One region of the Micromonospora sp. NPDC049799 genome, then DNA from elsewhere that is predicted to be linked to it. Evidence: riboswitches for the same ligand, from Rfam matches in the RefSeq annotation. Region 1 holds a riboswitch; each other region holds the start of a gene.
The links. Region 1 has a riboswitch for cyclic di-AMP ahead of AB0I76_RS05685 (hypothetical protein). Riboswitches for the same ligand answer to the same signal wherever they lie in the genome.
Positions count from the first base shown of each region.

Region 2: another riboswitch for cyclic di-AMP. It lies ahead of AB0I76_RS17030 (hypothetical protein); the one in region 1 lies ahead of AB0I76_RS05685 (hypothetical protein).
Region 3: another riboswitch for cyclic di-AMP. It lies ahead of AB0I76_RS20280 (transglycosylase family protein); the one in region 1 lies ahead of AB0I76_RS05685 (hypothetical protein).

Region 1 is NZ_JBFAMU010000038.1:2,274-7,187, forward strand. Features, by position in the region: gene AB0I76_RS05680 (carbonic anhydrase) at 1-12, shown strand, start outside; gene AB0I76_RS05685 (hypothetical protein) at 76-1,089, opposite strand; cyclic di-AMP (ydaO/yuaA leader) riboswitch at 1,094-1,224, opposite strand; gene AB0I76_RS05690 (YibE/F family protein) at 1,391-2,740, opposite strand; gene AB0I76_RS05695 (hypothetical protein) at 2,763-2,963, opposite strand; gene AB0I76_RS05700 (hypothetical protein) at 3,126-3,674, shown strand; gene AB0I76_RS05705 (DUF305 domain-containing protein) at 3,752-4,378, shown strand; gene AB0I76_RS05710 (metal-sensitive transcriptional regulator) at 4,560-4,862, opposite strand.
Region 2 is NZ_JBFAMU010000211.1:37-4,950, reverse strand. Features, by position in the region: gene AB0I76_RS17035 (SRPBCC family protein) at 1-114, shown strand, start outside; gene AB0I76_RS17030 (hypothetical protein) at 192-1,253, opposite strand; cyclic di-AMP (ydaO/yuaA leader) riboswitch at 1,258-1,389, opposite strand; gene AB0I76_RS17025 (cation diffusion facilitator family transporter) at 1,540-2,460, opposite strand; gene AB0I76_RS17020 (AAA family ATPase) at 2,551-4,668, opposite strand; gene AB0I76_RS17015 (ice-binding family protein) at 4,794-4,914, opposite strand, start outside.
Region 3 is NZ_JBFAMU010000295.1:1,178-6,091, forward strand. Features, by position in the region: gene AB0I76_RS20265 (diacylglycerol kinase family protein) at 1-160, opposite strand, end outside; gene AB0I76_RS20270 (hypothetical protein) at 381-1,043, shown strand; gene htpG (molecular chaperone HtpG) at 1,096-3,012, opposite strand; gene AB0I76_RS20280 (transglycosylase family protein) at 3,136-3,777, opposite strand; cyclic di-AMP (ydaO/yuaA leader) riboswitch at 3,777-3,949, opposite strand; partial or broken gene AB0I76_RS20285 (PAS domain-containing protein) at 4,282-4,914, shown strand, end outside.

The sequences.
Region 1 (4,914 bases):
ACCGCCGTCTGACCGCTACGACGAAGGGCCGCCCCCGACCGGGGGCGGCCCTTCGACACGCTGTCCGGGTCGCCGTCAGAGCAGCGACACGTGGACGTGGTCGGTGTGGTTCGAGGGACCGCTGTACGACTTCCACCCGGTCGCCGGGAACCAGATCTGTCGGTTCCAGATGACGTAGTAGATGCCGAGCCGGTCGGCGTTGCGGACCAGGAAGGCGGTCAGGTTGTTGCCGTACATCCGGGTGTCGTTGTTGTACCAGGACCGGAAGCCGCTGTTCTGGAGCGACCAGTCGCAGGCGCGGCCCTTGGGATGCTCGTACGGCCCACCGGACCGGTAGCAGCCCACGAACCGGGTGAAGCCGGCCCGCTTGACCTCCTTGTACATGTGCAGCGTCCGGGGCGTGACGCAGCCGGAGGTGGTGGGGTCGGGCTGGCTGCACGACTCGGACCGCCAGTCGCCGTCCGCCGTCCGGCCCGGTGCGACCCGGGCGACCGGTGACGTGGCGTTCACCAGGCCGCCGGTGAGGCCGGTGCCGCCGACCAGGTCGAGGGCCTTCTCGGCCGCGGCCCGATCCCGGTTGATGTTGTTCCTCAGGCGCTGCTGGTCCCGGACCTCGGTGTCGACCGCCAGCTTCGCCTGTTGCACGCGGGCCTTGGCCGCGTTGACCTCGGCGAGCTGCTTGGCGTTGACCATGTTCAGCTCGTCCAGGGCGCCCGCGCGCTGCACGAAGGAGTCCGGGGTCCGGGCCTCCAGCAACATCGACACGGCGCCGATCCGTCCGCTCCGGTACGACTGGGCCGCGATCTCGTTGACCTGCGGCGCGAGCGCGTTCAGCTCGCGCTGGAGCCGGCTGACCTCCAGCTCCAGCTCCCGTTGGCGCTTCTGCGACTTCTTCAGGGCCGCCTCGGCCTTCACGAAGTCACGGTTCTTGGCCTCGATGACGTCGTTGAGCAACGTCGGCTGGCTGTCGTGGCCCGAGGGCTTCGGGGGTGCCGGTGCGGCGGACGCCGGGAGGGGCCCGACGAACACGACCAGCGCGGCGAGCACGGCCACCACAGGTGTCAACCAGCGGCGTAGGGGTGCCGTCACAGTGTTCCCTTCCGTCGACCGCCGACCGGGTTAGCTGACGGGTTCGGGGCGGAAGTGGCCCCTACCGCATTCGCGGATTCACCCCAGGTACCTGGGTCCCCGGTTCGCCTCGCGGCGATTGGGCGGCGGCACCGCAGGCGCCGCTGCGCGCCTTCGGCGGTGACCGGCAGCGAGGTTACCCGACAGTCGTCCTGGGGATCTACGTCTGGTAGCCGACCAAACGAGCTATTTCGACGCCAAAGCCGATGACCAGTGACGCGACTATCAGGCGGGTGGGTCCGCGTGATCACGCTACGCAGTTTCACCATGCGGTGTCCGTGCTCCTGTCCCGGTCGGGCCACCTGCCGGGGGTGGCGGGGGAGGTGTCCGTCGCGCGGGGGGCGCTCAGCGCCTCCAGCGCCTCCGCCCGTACCGCCGCCCGGGGGAGCGGCGGGTCGGGCGGTGTGTCGCCGGCGGTGGCCGTACCACCCCGCCGGCCGGCCGTGGTGACCACGGCCGCCAACGCGGTGGTGAGCGGCACCGCGGCGATCAGACCCAGGGTGGCGACCGCGCTGCGGACGATCTCCTGGGCCAGGAACTCACTGGTGAGGATCTGGGTCACCGCCCGCGAGTCGGCGGTGAGCAGGAGCAGCACGGGCAGCGAGGCGCCTGCGTACGCCAGCACGATCGTGTTCACCGTGGAGGCGATGTGCGCGCGGCCGACCCGGGTCGCCGCCCGGTAGAGCTGCAACCGGGTCAGCCCGGGGTTGGCGTGCGCCAGTTCGGTGACCGTGGCGGCCTGGGTGACCGTGACGTCGTCGAGCACGCCGAGCGAGCCGATGATGATGCCGGCCAGCAGCAGCCCGTGCAGGTCGACGTCGGCCTGGTACATCGACAGCGTGGTGGCGTCCTCGCTGCCGTACCCGGTCAGGTGGGTCGCGGCGGTGGCGAGCGTGCCGAGCACGCCGGTCAGCACCAGGCTGCCGAGCGTCCCGAGCACCGCCACGGATGTCTGCGCGGTCACCCCGTGGGTCAGGTAGAGCACCACGAACATGATCAACGCGGCGCCGACGACCGCGACCAGCAGCGGCGACTGCCCGGCGCTGATCCCGGGCAGCACGAAGGTGAGCAGGATGGCGAAGCTCGCCGCGAGGCCGGCGAGCGCGGCCAGCCCGCGCCACCGCCCGAACGCGACGATCGCGGCGGCGAAGAGGGCCACGAGCCAGACCAGCGGTGCGCCGCGCTGGTGCTCCGCGATGTTGTAGCTGCTGACCGTCGGGTCGGCCGGGTCGAGCAGCTCCACCAGGATGATCTCGTCGCCCGCCGCCACCGTCGGTGCGCCCGGCCCGACGGGGATCGGCGTCTCCACCTGCTGCCCGGCGTCCGGCCCCTCGTCGACGCGTACGGTCACGCGGCCGCACGGCCCGTCCGTGGCGCCCGGTGGCCCCTCCGGGGTGTCGGGTCGCGGCGGGCAGGCTTCGCTGACGACTCTCGTCACGGTGCCGTGGTAGCGGGGCGGCTCCGTGCCCTGGTCGGTCTCGGGGGCGTTGCGGGGCCAGAGCACCAGGGCGGCGACCATGGTCGCGACGAAGAGGGGGACCACCGTCGCGACGAGGATCCGCCGCACCCCGGGCGGGGTGGACGGGACGGGACGGGTGTGGTCGGCGCCCATGTGCGTGTCTCCCAACGAATCCTCAGGCGGGTACGTGCCAGCGGGCCGGTCGGTTCAGGGTTCCGACCACGGCGGTCACCGCGAACCGGGGAGATGATCCTCCCGTGTCGGTTCGGCCACGTACCGCGACGGTCCGGTCCGGGTGGCCCCGACCACGGGCGGTCGGCGAGGTCGCCGACCGGCTGCGGGAACGGGTCGGGTGGTGCGGGAGCCGGAGAGCCATCGGCCGAATCGTAGCCACCGCCACCCTCCGACGCCGCTCGCGAGGCCCGGTGTCGACCGTGGCGCATGTAGGGAAGGGCCCCCCGTCAACGCCTGCGGTAGCGGAAGGGCCCCCTGTTAACGCCGCAGCCCCGCCGGGCGGTCGGCACGCTAGCGTAGTCGTGTGCGGACGACGGCAAACGTGGCGGCCGGGCGGTGGACCCGGCTGCTCCTGGTCGTCGCCACCCTGTTCGGCCTGGCCGTCATGCACACGCTCGGCCACGGGACGCACGCCGCCGGGCACGAGCCTGTCGCCCCCGCGCACGACGGCGCCCCCGCGCACGACGGCGCGTCGGCCCACGAGGGCGCGCCGCCGCCCAGCGGGACGGTCGGCGACCACGATGCCGCAAGGGACGTCCGGCTCGTCGCCGCGGGGAAACTCCGGCTCGTCGCCGCGGTCGTTCCCGGTGACGCGGGTTGCCCCACAGGCTGCCCGCACGGGCCGTTGCTCGCCGCCGGTGGCACGGGTGGAGGGTTCCCCGACTGGGGTGTCTGTCTGGCGGTGCTCGGCGCCTTCGGCATGTCGCTCCTGCTGGCGGTCCTCTTCGCGACCGTGACGGGGGCGGGCGAGCCGGGCCGCCGGAGCGGCGACCGTCCTCCGGGTGCTTCGAGGGCACCCCCGCCGCGCCCCGTCGGTCTTCGCCTCGCCACGGTCTCGGTGCTGCGCAGATAGGCGCGACGCGCGGTGCAGGACGCTGCTCCGCGCTCCCGTCGTGTCGCGTACGTCCCGAGAAACCGAAAGGCTCAACCGTGAACACTCGTACCATCGCGCGCCGTGCCGCCCTGGCCGGCGCCACCGTCACCGCCGCCGTCGTCCTGACCGCCTGCGGCGGGGATCACTCGTCCGGCGGGAACCACGGCATGCCCGCCGCCACCGGCGCCGCCCCCTCGGCGGGCGCGAGCGCGGCGACCGTCGACGACGCCGATGTCATGTTCGCCCAGATGATGATTCCGCACCACCAGCAGGCCGTGGAGATGGCCGACCTGGCCACCACCCGGGCCGGCGACTCGGAGGTCAAGCGGCTCGCCGGGCAGATCAAGGCCGCGCAGGGGCCGGAGATCGCCACCATGAGCGGCTGGCTGGCCGAGTGGGGTCGGCCGGCGCCGTCTCCCGGCGCCGAGATGCCGCACATGGACCACGGCATGCCCGGGATGATGTCCGAGGCCGACATGTCGAAGCTGGCGGCCGCCTCCGGCCGCGAGTTCGACCGACAGTTCCTGACCATGATGATCGCCCACCACGAGGGTGCGGTGACGATGGCCCAGACCGAGCTGTCCGAGGGCGCCGACCCGCGCGCCAAGGACCTCGCGCAGCAGATCATCACGTCCCAGCAGGCGGAGATCGCCACCATGCGCAAGATCCTCGACCGGCTCTGATCGAAACCGGCCCGTCGGGCGGCACGGGCCCTCGGCGGGCCTCGCCGGCCCTCTGGGGGCGCCGCCCGGGGTCGTGCAGTTTCGGGGAAAGTGTGCCCATTCCGCGTCGGATGGCCACACTTTCCCCGAAGTTGCGAGCGGGGAGCGGGGAGCGGGGGGCGGGGGGCGGTGGGCGGGGCGGTCAGCCGCGCTTCATCAGGCGGCCGACGGCGGCCATCATCTCGGTGGCCATCTCGTCGGCCCGACCCTCGGCCGCGCCCTCGTGCATGCAGTGCCGGGCGTGCCCGTCGAGCAGACCGAGGGCGACCTTGTCGAGGGCGGCCTGGATCGCGGAGATCTGGGTGAGGACGTCGATGCAGTAGCGGTCCTCGTCGACCATCTTCTCGATCCCGCGGACCTGACCCTCCACCCGGCGCAGCCGTGCGAGCAGCTGGTCCTTCGTCGCGGTGTAGCCCCGGATCGGGGCGGGCGTCGGTGTGGTCATGGCGACGAGTCTACCGTACCCCTCGGGGGTATGGTACGTTCTCGAGGTCGAT
Region 2 (4,914 bases), on a different contig from region 1:
CTCATCGCTCCGGCGCCGTTGTTCGGCTACGCCTTCGCGCAGGCGCGCGCCGCTCACCTGGCCCTGGCCAGCCGGCTGGGCGCCGCCCTCGACCAGCCGCCGCCGTCGACCTGAGCGACCCGTCCGGCCGGCGTACGCGACGGCCCCCGGTGGGCCGCCGCGAGGCGTCCACCGGGGGCCGTCGGCGCCGGTCAGTAGACCGACAGGTGCACGTGGTTGGTGTGGTCGCTGGAGGGGTCGCCGTTGGCCCCGCTGTACGACTTCCACCCGCTGCTGGGCAGCCAGATCTGCCGGTACCAGATCACGTAGAGCACGGCGAGCCGGTCGGCGTTGTTGACATAGAACGCGGCGAGGTTGTTGCCGTACGTCCGGTCCCCACCGCTGGCGTCGCCACCGAAACCGTCCTGCTGGGCGGCGAAGTCGCAGGCGCGACCCTTCGGGTGCTCACCCGAGCCGCCGGGCCGGTAACAGGAGACGTACCGGGTGAAGTTGGCCGCCTTGGCCTGGTTGAGCGCGTGCAGGGTGCGCGGCGTGATGCAGCCGTCCGCCGGGGTCGGGTCGTTCACGCTGCACGACTCGGTCGGCCAGGAGCCGTCGGGGTTGCGCGGTGCCGGCTTCGCCGTCGCGCTGGCGGTGCGGCTGCCGCTGCTGCTCGGCGGGCTGGACGCCCGCTCGTTCGCCACGGTGAGGGCCTTCTCCGCCTGCTGCTTGCGCTTGGCCATCACCGTCTGCTGCTTGGTCTGCTCCCGGATCTCGACCTCCACGGCCAGCTTGGCCTGGGCGGCCTTGTCGCGGGCCTCCTGGAGCCGGCGCAGCGCCCGGTCCTCGTTGGCGGCGACCTGGTCCAGCGCGGCGGCGCGGTCCATGAAGCCGTCCGGGGAGCTGCTGTTGAGCAGGGCGGAAGCGGCGCTGAGCCGACCGGTGCGGTACGCGAGACCGGCGAGCTCCCCGACCTGCTGGCTCCGTTCGGCCAGCTCGGTCTCGTTCTTCTTCACCTCCGCGGCGAGCTGCTGCTGCCGCCGGAGTGAGGTGTCCAGGGCCCGTTTGGCGTCGAGGTAGCCCTTGCTGGCCGCTTCGAGCTGGGCCCGCAGGGCGGGAGTACCGCCCTCCACGTCGTCCCCGGGGGCGGCCAGAGCGGCGGTCGGGACGGGGGTGGCGCCGGCGGGGACCGGTGTGCCGCCCAGGGCGACGGCGAGCGTCGCGGCGATCAGGGCCGCTGTCCGGGCGGCGCGTCGTCGTACGGGTGTTGGCATGCAGGTGTCCTTCCGTCAGCCGCCGACCGGGTTAGCTGACGGGTTCGGGACGGAAGATCCCTACCGCTGACGCGGATGCACCCCAGGAACGCGGTTCCCCGGTTCGCCGTGGCAGGCGATTAGGCGGCGGCCACCGCCGGCACCGGTGGGTGCCGCCTGGCGGAGGCCGGATCAGAGCCTACCGGTGCTGGTGGGACGCTTGCAGCGGTGGTGACGCATGGTGCGCACGCCCTTACCGACAAAACCGGCATAAGCACACTTTACACACTCTGAATTAAGGAGATGCTCAACACCACTCAACTGTCCCGCAGGCCCCGGGAGTCGCGCCGGGCTCGATCTGCAACGTGGCGTGGTCGATCCGGAAGTCCTCCCGCAGCGCCGTCCGGGCCGCCGTCAGCACGGCGCCGACCTCGGCGTCCGGGGTCGTGGTGAGGTGCGCCGAGGCCACGTCCATGCCCGAGGTGAGGGTCCAGACGTGGAGGTCGTGCACCTCGGCGACGCCGGGCACGGCGGCCAGCCGGTCGTGCACGGCAGTGACCTGGAGGTGCTCCGGGGCGGCCTGGACCAGGATTCGCAGCGCGGACCGGCCCAGTCGCCACGTGCGGGGCAGGATGAACACACCGATCGCGACCGCGACCAGCGGGTCAGCCCACCACCAGTCGGTGACGGAGATCAGCAGGGCCGCCCCGATCACCCCGAGTGAGCCGAGCAGGTCGCCGAGGACCTCCAGGTACGCCCCCTGGAGGTTGATGTTCTCCTTGGCGCCGGGGCGCAGCAGGCCGAAGGCGACGAGGTTCGCGAGCAGGCCGAGCACGGCCACCACCAGCATCGGGCCGGCGGACACCTCCGGGGGGTCGCCGAACCGGCGTACCGCCTCGACCACCACGTAGACCGCCACGCCGGAGAGCAGCACGGCGTTCGCCAGGGCGGCCAGCACCTCCAGCCGGTACAGGCCGAAGGTGCGCTGCGGGTCGGAGGTGCTCCGCCGGGTGGCGGTGATCGCGGCCAGGGCCATGCCGATGCCGAGCACGTCGGTGAACATGTGCCCGGCGTCGCTGAGCAGCGCCAGCGAGCCGGTGCGGAGGGCCGTCACGGCCTCGACCGCCATCAGCGCGCCGAGCAGCGCGAAAGCGGCCCAGAGTCGCCCTCGGTGGCGGTGTGCGGCGTTCGCGACCGAACCGTGGTGGTGGTCGTGCCCTGCGCCCACGCGGAAACCTCCGTCGCAGTCCGGACCCACGTCAAATCTATGCTCACATCGCAATGTGTGCAACTGGAGTCGGTCTGTCGACGTCCCGGGTCAGCCGGTCGGCTCGACCGTGGTCAGCCGCTGGGTGGCCCGGGATAGGGCGACGTAGAGGGTCCGTACACCCGAGCCCGGATCGGCCCGGATCTCGCCCGGCGCGACCAGCGCGACCCCGTCGTACTCCATGCCCTTGGCCTCCAGGCTGGTCACCACCTGGAGTCGTGGTCCCCCCAGGCCGCCCAGCCAGCCCGCGACCTCGTCGCGGCGCGGCACCGGTGTGATCACGCCGACGGTGCCCTCCACCTCCGCGAGCAGGGCGGTGGCCGCCTCGACGACGGTAGTCTCCAGCTCCGACGCCGGCACCACCAGCTGCACCGGGTCCACGCCGGTCGACCGCACCGCGACCGGCAGCGGAAGGTCGGGGTAGAGCCGGCGGATCTCGGCCGCCGCCACCGCGAAGATCTCCGCGGAGTTCCGGTAGTTGGTGGTGAGGGTGAACTGGTGCCGACGACGCCGGCCCAGCGCCTGGTCCCGCGCCCGGGTCAGCTCCTGCGGGTCGCCGGTCCAGGCGGTCTGCGCCGGGTCCCCGACCACCGTCCACGACGCCAGCCGCCCCCGCCGGCCGATCATGCGCCACTGCATCGGCGAGACGTCCTGCGACTCGTCGACCACGACGTGGGCGTACTCGCGGTAGTCCTCCGGCCGCTGCCGGGCCGCCTCCCGGGCGGCCCGCTGCCGGTCGGCGAACGTGCTCAGCTCGCGCACCCCGCCGGCGAGCTGGTACGGGTCCCGCTTCGCGCGGGCCGGCTTCATCGGCTTGCCGAGCAGCTCGTCCAGCTCGTCCAGCAGCGCCACGTCGGCGATCGTCAGCCCCTCGGCGTCCAGCGACCGGTACGCGTCACCCAGCAACCGGATCTCCCGACCGGAGAGGATCCCACCGGCGTACCGGCGCAGCCGGTCCGGGTGGGCCAGCCAGCCGAGCACGTGCCGGGGGTGCAGGCGTGGCCACCACGCCTTCAGGAACTCTCGGAACTCGGACCGCTCGGCGATCTCGTCCTCGAACGCGCGCTGCTCGGGCAGCCGGCCGATGCCCAGCCGGCGGGCCTGCGCCCACAACGCGGCGAACACGCCGTCGAAGCCGGCCCGGCGCACCTCGTTGCGGCGGGCACCCCGGTGCAGCACCCGCTCCCGGATCCCGTCCAGCTCCCGCCGGTCCAGCCGGAGCAGCTCACCCCGGTACAGCAGCCGCAACTCGACCGGCCCGTCCGGCACCGCGTCCCGGGCCGCCCGCTCCAGCACCCGGCGCATCCGCAGCGAGCCCTTCACCGCCGCCACCTCCGGCGGGTCGGTGCGGGTGGCCCGCATCCCCGGGAACAGCGTGCCCAGCGAGTGCAGGGTGGCGGTGTCCTCGCCCAGCGACGGCAGCACCGAGGCGATGTACTCCACGAAGACCGTCGACGGGCCGACCACCAGGATGCCGCCGCCGGCGTACCGGCTCCGCTCGGAGTAGAGCAGGTACGCGGCCCGGTGCAGGGCCACCGCGGTCTTGCCGGTGCCGGGGCCGCCGGAGACGATCGTGACGCCCGAGCCGGGGGAGCGGATCGCCTCGTCCTGCTCCCGCTGGATCGTCGCGACGATGTCCCGCATGCCGCGCCCGGTCGCCTTCGACAGGGTCGCCAGCAGCGCACCGTCGCCGACCACCGTCATCTCGGCCGGCGCGGCCTCCGGGTCGAGCAGGTCGTCCTCGATCCGGGTGACCCGCTCGCCCGACGACTGGATCATGCGCCGCCGGACCACGCCCAGCGGCTCCGCCGGAGTGGCCTGGTAGAAGGCGGCGGCGGCCGGAGCCCGCCAGTCGACCACCAGGGTCGCCGCGTCCTCGTCCCGGATGCCCAGCCGTCCGACGTGCAGCACCTGACGGTCATGCAGGTCGAGCCGGCCGAAGACCAGGCCCTCGTACTCGGCGTCCAGCACGTGCCGCCGCTGCGCCGCGTGGAACACCATCGCGTCCCGCTCCACGAGCGCGCCGAAGTTCCCGACCCGGGCCAGGCGGTACCCTTCCCGCTCGGCGCGGACCGCCGACCGACGCAGCTCCGCCAACCGGGCGTACACCCGGTCGAGGTGCCGCTGCTCGGCGGCGATCTCCTGCTCCAGCGCGGTCTGGTCGGTCAACGCTCGCTCCTCCTGACGCCGGCGTGCGGCGACCCGCACGACCACCGCCGCGCGCCACACCGACCGCACGAGGGTACGGCCCCGCCGCAACGAGCCGTGCCTGAGGTGCGCGGACGTGCCGGCCGCTACTCCCCGCCGGCCCCCGCCGACGCGTCCGGGGTCGACGCGGCCTCCGGTCCGGCTACCGTCATGGCCGCCGTGGACAGGTCGGAGCCCACCTGGAAGATGAAGACCGCTTCGGCGTCG
Region 3 (4,914 bases), on a different contig from region 1:
GCACCTCGTACCAGAGCAGGTCGTCGACGCCCGCGCCGGCCAGTTCCGCGCGGAGGGCGTCGAGGCCGCCGCCGAGGGTCTTTCTGCGGTGCGCGACGACCGCGACCGTGCCGACGCCGGTCGTGACCGGGTTACCGCGCTCCGATGTCCTCGTGCTCATGCCCGCCCGTGTTACCCAAGCGGCGTCGCTCCCACGCCCGACGCGGCGGTGTCGCCCGCCGGCCCTGGTTGGACCCCGGCCAGCGATTGTGGCTGGTCAATACAGGGTATCCGGGTGCGCTGCCACGGACGGGGCGGCATGAGGGAGCTGAAACCATGAGGACCATGTCGATCAGACGTTCGGCGGTGACCCTGGCGGCGGTCGCCGCGCTGGTGGCCGGATGCGGTGCAACGGCGGCTCGGAGCCGGCGGAGACCAAGGACAACGGTGTCGCCGCCCTGGCGCCGAACGAGGCGCTGGATCGGGCGAGGACGGCACTGAAGGATGCCGGTTCGTACCAGGTGAAGGGCAGCATCGTCAACGACGGCGACCCGATCGCCCTCGACTTCCGGGTCCGGGGCGACGACCTCGCCGGGCAGGTGACGTACGAGGGCGCGACGGTGCAACTGCTCGCCGTCGGCGGCCAGCAGTTCATCCGGCCGGACGAGAAGTTCTGGGAGGTGTCCTCGGGCGCCGGGACCGGCACGGAGATGGCGAAGCTGCTGGGCGACAGGTGGGTCAAGGTACCCGCCGACGACAAGGACCTCGACGACATGTTCGGCATTGCCAACGTCGACAAGATGTTCGAGATCGACGGCACCCTGACCAAGGGCGGGACCAAGGACATCGCGGGCGTCCCGACGGTCGGCCTGGTCGACGGCGGCGCCAAGGGCGGCACCGTCTACGTGGCCACCGAGGGTGATCCGTACCCGATGCGCATGGAGGGCACCGACGCCAACCCGGGCGAGCTGACCTTCAGCGACTTCGGGGCGCCGTTCGACGACCTCAAGGCTCCCGCCGAGGCCGAGGTGGTCGACTTCGAGCAGTTGACGAAGAAGAACTAGACCGCGACGAAGGGGGAGGTTGCCGGGCGGCGGCCTCCCCCTTCTCACGGGTCTAGAGGGTTCGGGCGAGCCGGTCGGCGAGGATCCGGGTGAACCGGGACGGGTCGGCCAGTTCCCCGCCCTCGGCGAGCAGCGCCATCCCGTACAGCAGCTCCGCGGTCTCCTTCAGCGACTCCTCGGTGCCGCCCTGCTCGCGGGCCTTGCGCAGGCCGGTGACGAGCGGGTGCCCCGGGTTGAGTTCGAGGATCCGCTTGACCGCCGGCACCTCGTGCCCCATCGCCCGGTACATCTTCTCCAGCGTCGGAGTGATGTCGTGGGCGTCGCCGACCACGCAGGCCGGGGAGGTGGTCAGCCGCGACGACAGGCGGACCTCCTTGACCGCGTCGGCGAGGACCCCACCCATCCAGGTGAGCAGGTCCGCGTACTCGGTGCGCTGCCGCTCCCGCTCGGCCTCCGCCTCGGCCTTCTCCTCCTCGGTGTCCAGGTCGACCTGGCCCTTGGCGATCGACCGCAGCGTCCTCCCGTCGTACTGGCCGACCCGCTCGACCCACACCTCGTCGACCGGGTCGGTGAGCAGCAGCACCTCGTAGCCCTTGGCCCGGAACGCCTCCATGTGCGGCGAGTTCTCGATGGTCGTCCGGGACTCGCCGGTGGCGTAGTAGATGTCGGTCTGGCCGTCCTTCATCCGGCCGACGTACCCGGCGAGGTCGGTGGGCTCGGCCGGGTCCTGGGTGGAGGAGACCGACAGGATCTCCAGGAGGATGTCCCGATTCTCCGTGTCGTCGATCAGGCCCTCCTTGACGGCGGGGCCGAACTCGGTCCAGAAGGTCCGGTACTTCTCCGGCTGCTTCGCCTTCAGGTCGCGGACGGTGGCGAGCACCTTCTTCACCAACCGCCGGCGGACGACCTGGATCTGCCGGTCCTGCTGGAGGATCTCCCGGGAGATGTTCAGCGACAGGTCGTGCGCGTCCACCACGCCCTTGACGAAGCGTAGGTAGTTCGGCATCAGCGCTTCGCAGTCGTCCATGATGAAGACGCGCTTGACGTAGAGCTGCACGCCCCGGCGGCCCTGCGGGGAGAAAAGGTCCAGCGGCGCGTGGGACGGGAGGAAGAGCAGCGCCTCGTACTCGAAGGTGCCTTCGCCCCGCATGTGCACGACCTCGAGGGGGTCGGCCCAGTCGTGGCTGACGTGCTTGTAGAACTCCCTGTACTCGGCCTCGTCGACCTCGTCCCGGGGCCGGGCCCAGAGCGCCTTCATCGAGTTGAGCGTCTGCACCTCGACGGTCGGGGCGCCGCCGTCGGCGCCGGGGCGCTCCACGCTCATCCGGATCGGCCAGGCGATGAAGTCGGAGTACCGCTTGACGATCTCCCGCAGGGTCCACTCGGCGGTGTAGTCGTGCAGGTTGTCCTCGGTGTCGACCGGCTTCAGGTGCAGGGTGACCGAGGTGCCCTGGGGTGCGTCCTGGACCCCCTCGACGGTGTAGGTGCCCTCGCCGGTCGACTCCCAGCGGGTGCCGCCGCTCTCCCCCGCCCGGCGGGTGACCAGTTCGACCCGGTCAGCGACCATGAACGCCGCGTAGAAGCCGACGCCGAACTGGCCGATCAGCTCCTGCGACGTTCCGGCGTCGGAGGACTCGCGCAGCGTCCGCAGCAGCTCGGCGGTGCCCGACTTGGCGATCGTGCCGATCACCTGGACCACCTCGTCCCGCGACATCCCGATGCCGTTGTCCCGGACGGTGAGGGTCCGCGCGTCCCGGTCGACCTCGATCGCGATGTGCAGGTCGGTGGTGTCGACGTCGAGGTCCTTGTCCACCAGGGACGCCAGCCGCACCTTGTCCAGTGCGTCGGAGGCGTTCGAGATCAGCTCGCGCAGGAAGACGTCCTTGTTCGAGTAGATCGAGTGGACCATCAGCTGGAGCAGCTGACGTGCCTCGGCCTGAAACTCCAACGTCTCGGTCCGGTTGCTCACACCGTGTCCTTTCATGCTCGACGACCACGAGAAGGTTCGCGGAAAGGATACGAGTCGTCGCGGACGGCGATGCGACGACGCCCGGCCGGTGGTGCCGGCCGGGCGTCGTGAAGGGGGTACGCGTCAGAGACTGAGCCGCTGCCCCGGGAAGATCAGGCCCGGGTCGCCGCCGACGACGCGCTCGTTGCGCTCGTACAGCGCCCGCCAGCCACCGTCGACGCCGTGCGAGGTGGCGATCTTGGCGAGGGTGTCGCCCGGCTCGACCACGTGGGTCTCGCCGCTGCCCGACGGTGTGGTGTTCCGCGTCGAGCGCTCGTTGCCGGAGTCGCGCTTCGTCGTGCCGGAGTCGCGCTTCGTCTCCGAGGACCGCTCGGTCTTCTTCGGGGTGTACGCCTTGGTGGAGCCGCCCCGCTTGCCGCAGGTCGGCCAGGCGCCGATGCCCTGGCCGTCGAGCACCCGCTCGGCCACCGCGATCTGCTCACCGCGGCTGGCCAGGTCGGCCCGCTTGGCGTACTTGAGGCCGCCGTAGCCCTCCCAGGTGCTCTGGGCGAACTGGAGGCCGCCGTAGTAGCCGTTGCCGGTGTTGATGCTCCAGTTGCCGCTGGACTCGCACTGGGCGATCGCGTCCCAGTTGACGCTGTCGGCCTGTGCCGGTGCGGCCGGGCCGAAGATCGCGACCGCGCCGGTCACGGCGCCGACGGCGAGGGTGCCGACGGCGGTACGACGGGCGGTGCGACGGTGCCGGGCCTGGTAGTCAGATGCCATCGATGTGTCCTCCACGCCTGCGAGGTCAGCTGTCGGGTTCGGGCCGAGGAGCCCGGCCGCCGAGGGCGGCTTCACCCCGAGGTGACGTGCACCGAGGAACGTGTGGGTCCCCCGCTCCATGCCTGGGTGACGGGTTCCGACGGTCGGCGGCAGGATTAGGCGTTACCGACCGTGGTGTTCGCGTCGCGAACCCGCTCGACGTTAGGGGCGCTTCGCGTCGATTGCCCACTTCTCGTGAACTTCCTCACCGCGCAGCGCGGGAGCACCGGCCGCCGACTTGCGCCCCGTCCGTACCTGTGGTCGCGCTAGCTTTCCCCGATCGTGACCTGTGGCGGGAACCACAGGTGGTGTGGATACGGGTGGGGGTGGGTACAGACGATCTCCGGGGTGGCGGCGGATTCGTGAGCGTGCCCAGGTGCCAGGATGTGGGCAGCTAACGCCAGCAAGGGGTGGTGGGCCCCGGAACGGGGCTGCGATGGGACTCGGTCGAGGGTGACGCAACGGGTGGGTGACCTCTTCGTAGGCGGTGGGGACGCCGGACGGCTGATGGCACGGCTCGACTGGTCCTCCACGCCCCTCGGCCCGGTCGAGCGCTGGCCCCAGAGCCTGCGCGCCGCCGTGCGGATGGTGCTGTCGTCCCGGTATCCGATGCTGCTGCTGTGGGGAACGGAGTTCACCCAGCTCTACAACGACGCCTACTCGGCACTGATCGGGGACAAACACCCCAGCGCCCTCGGTGGCGACGTGCGGGTCACCCTCGCCGAGGGCTGGGACGTGCTGGCCCCGCTGATCGACGAGGCGATGACGACCGGGGTGGCCAGCTGGGTGCCGGCCCTCCAACTGCTGCTCGACCGCTCCGGCTACCGCGAGGAGGCGTACTTCAGCGTCTCGCACGCGCCCGCCCGCGACGACGACGGCCGTACGGTCGGGGTGCTCACCGTGTGCAGCGAGGTGACCGAGCAGGTGGTCGGCGAGCGCCGGCTGCGTCTGCTGCGGGATCTGACGGTCGGCGGGGACGGACGCACCGTGGACGTGGCCGGCACCTGTCACCGGCTGGCCGAGGCCGTCGGCGGGTACGCGCTGGACGTCCCGTTCGCCGCGATCTACCTGCGTGACGGCGGCGTGCTGCGGCGGGCG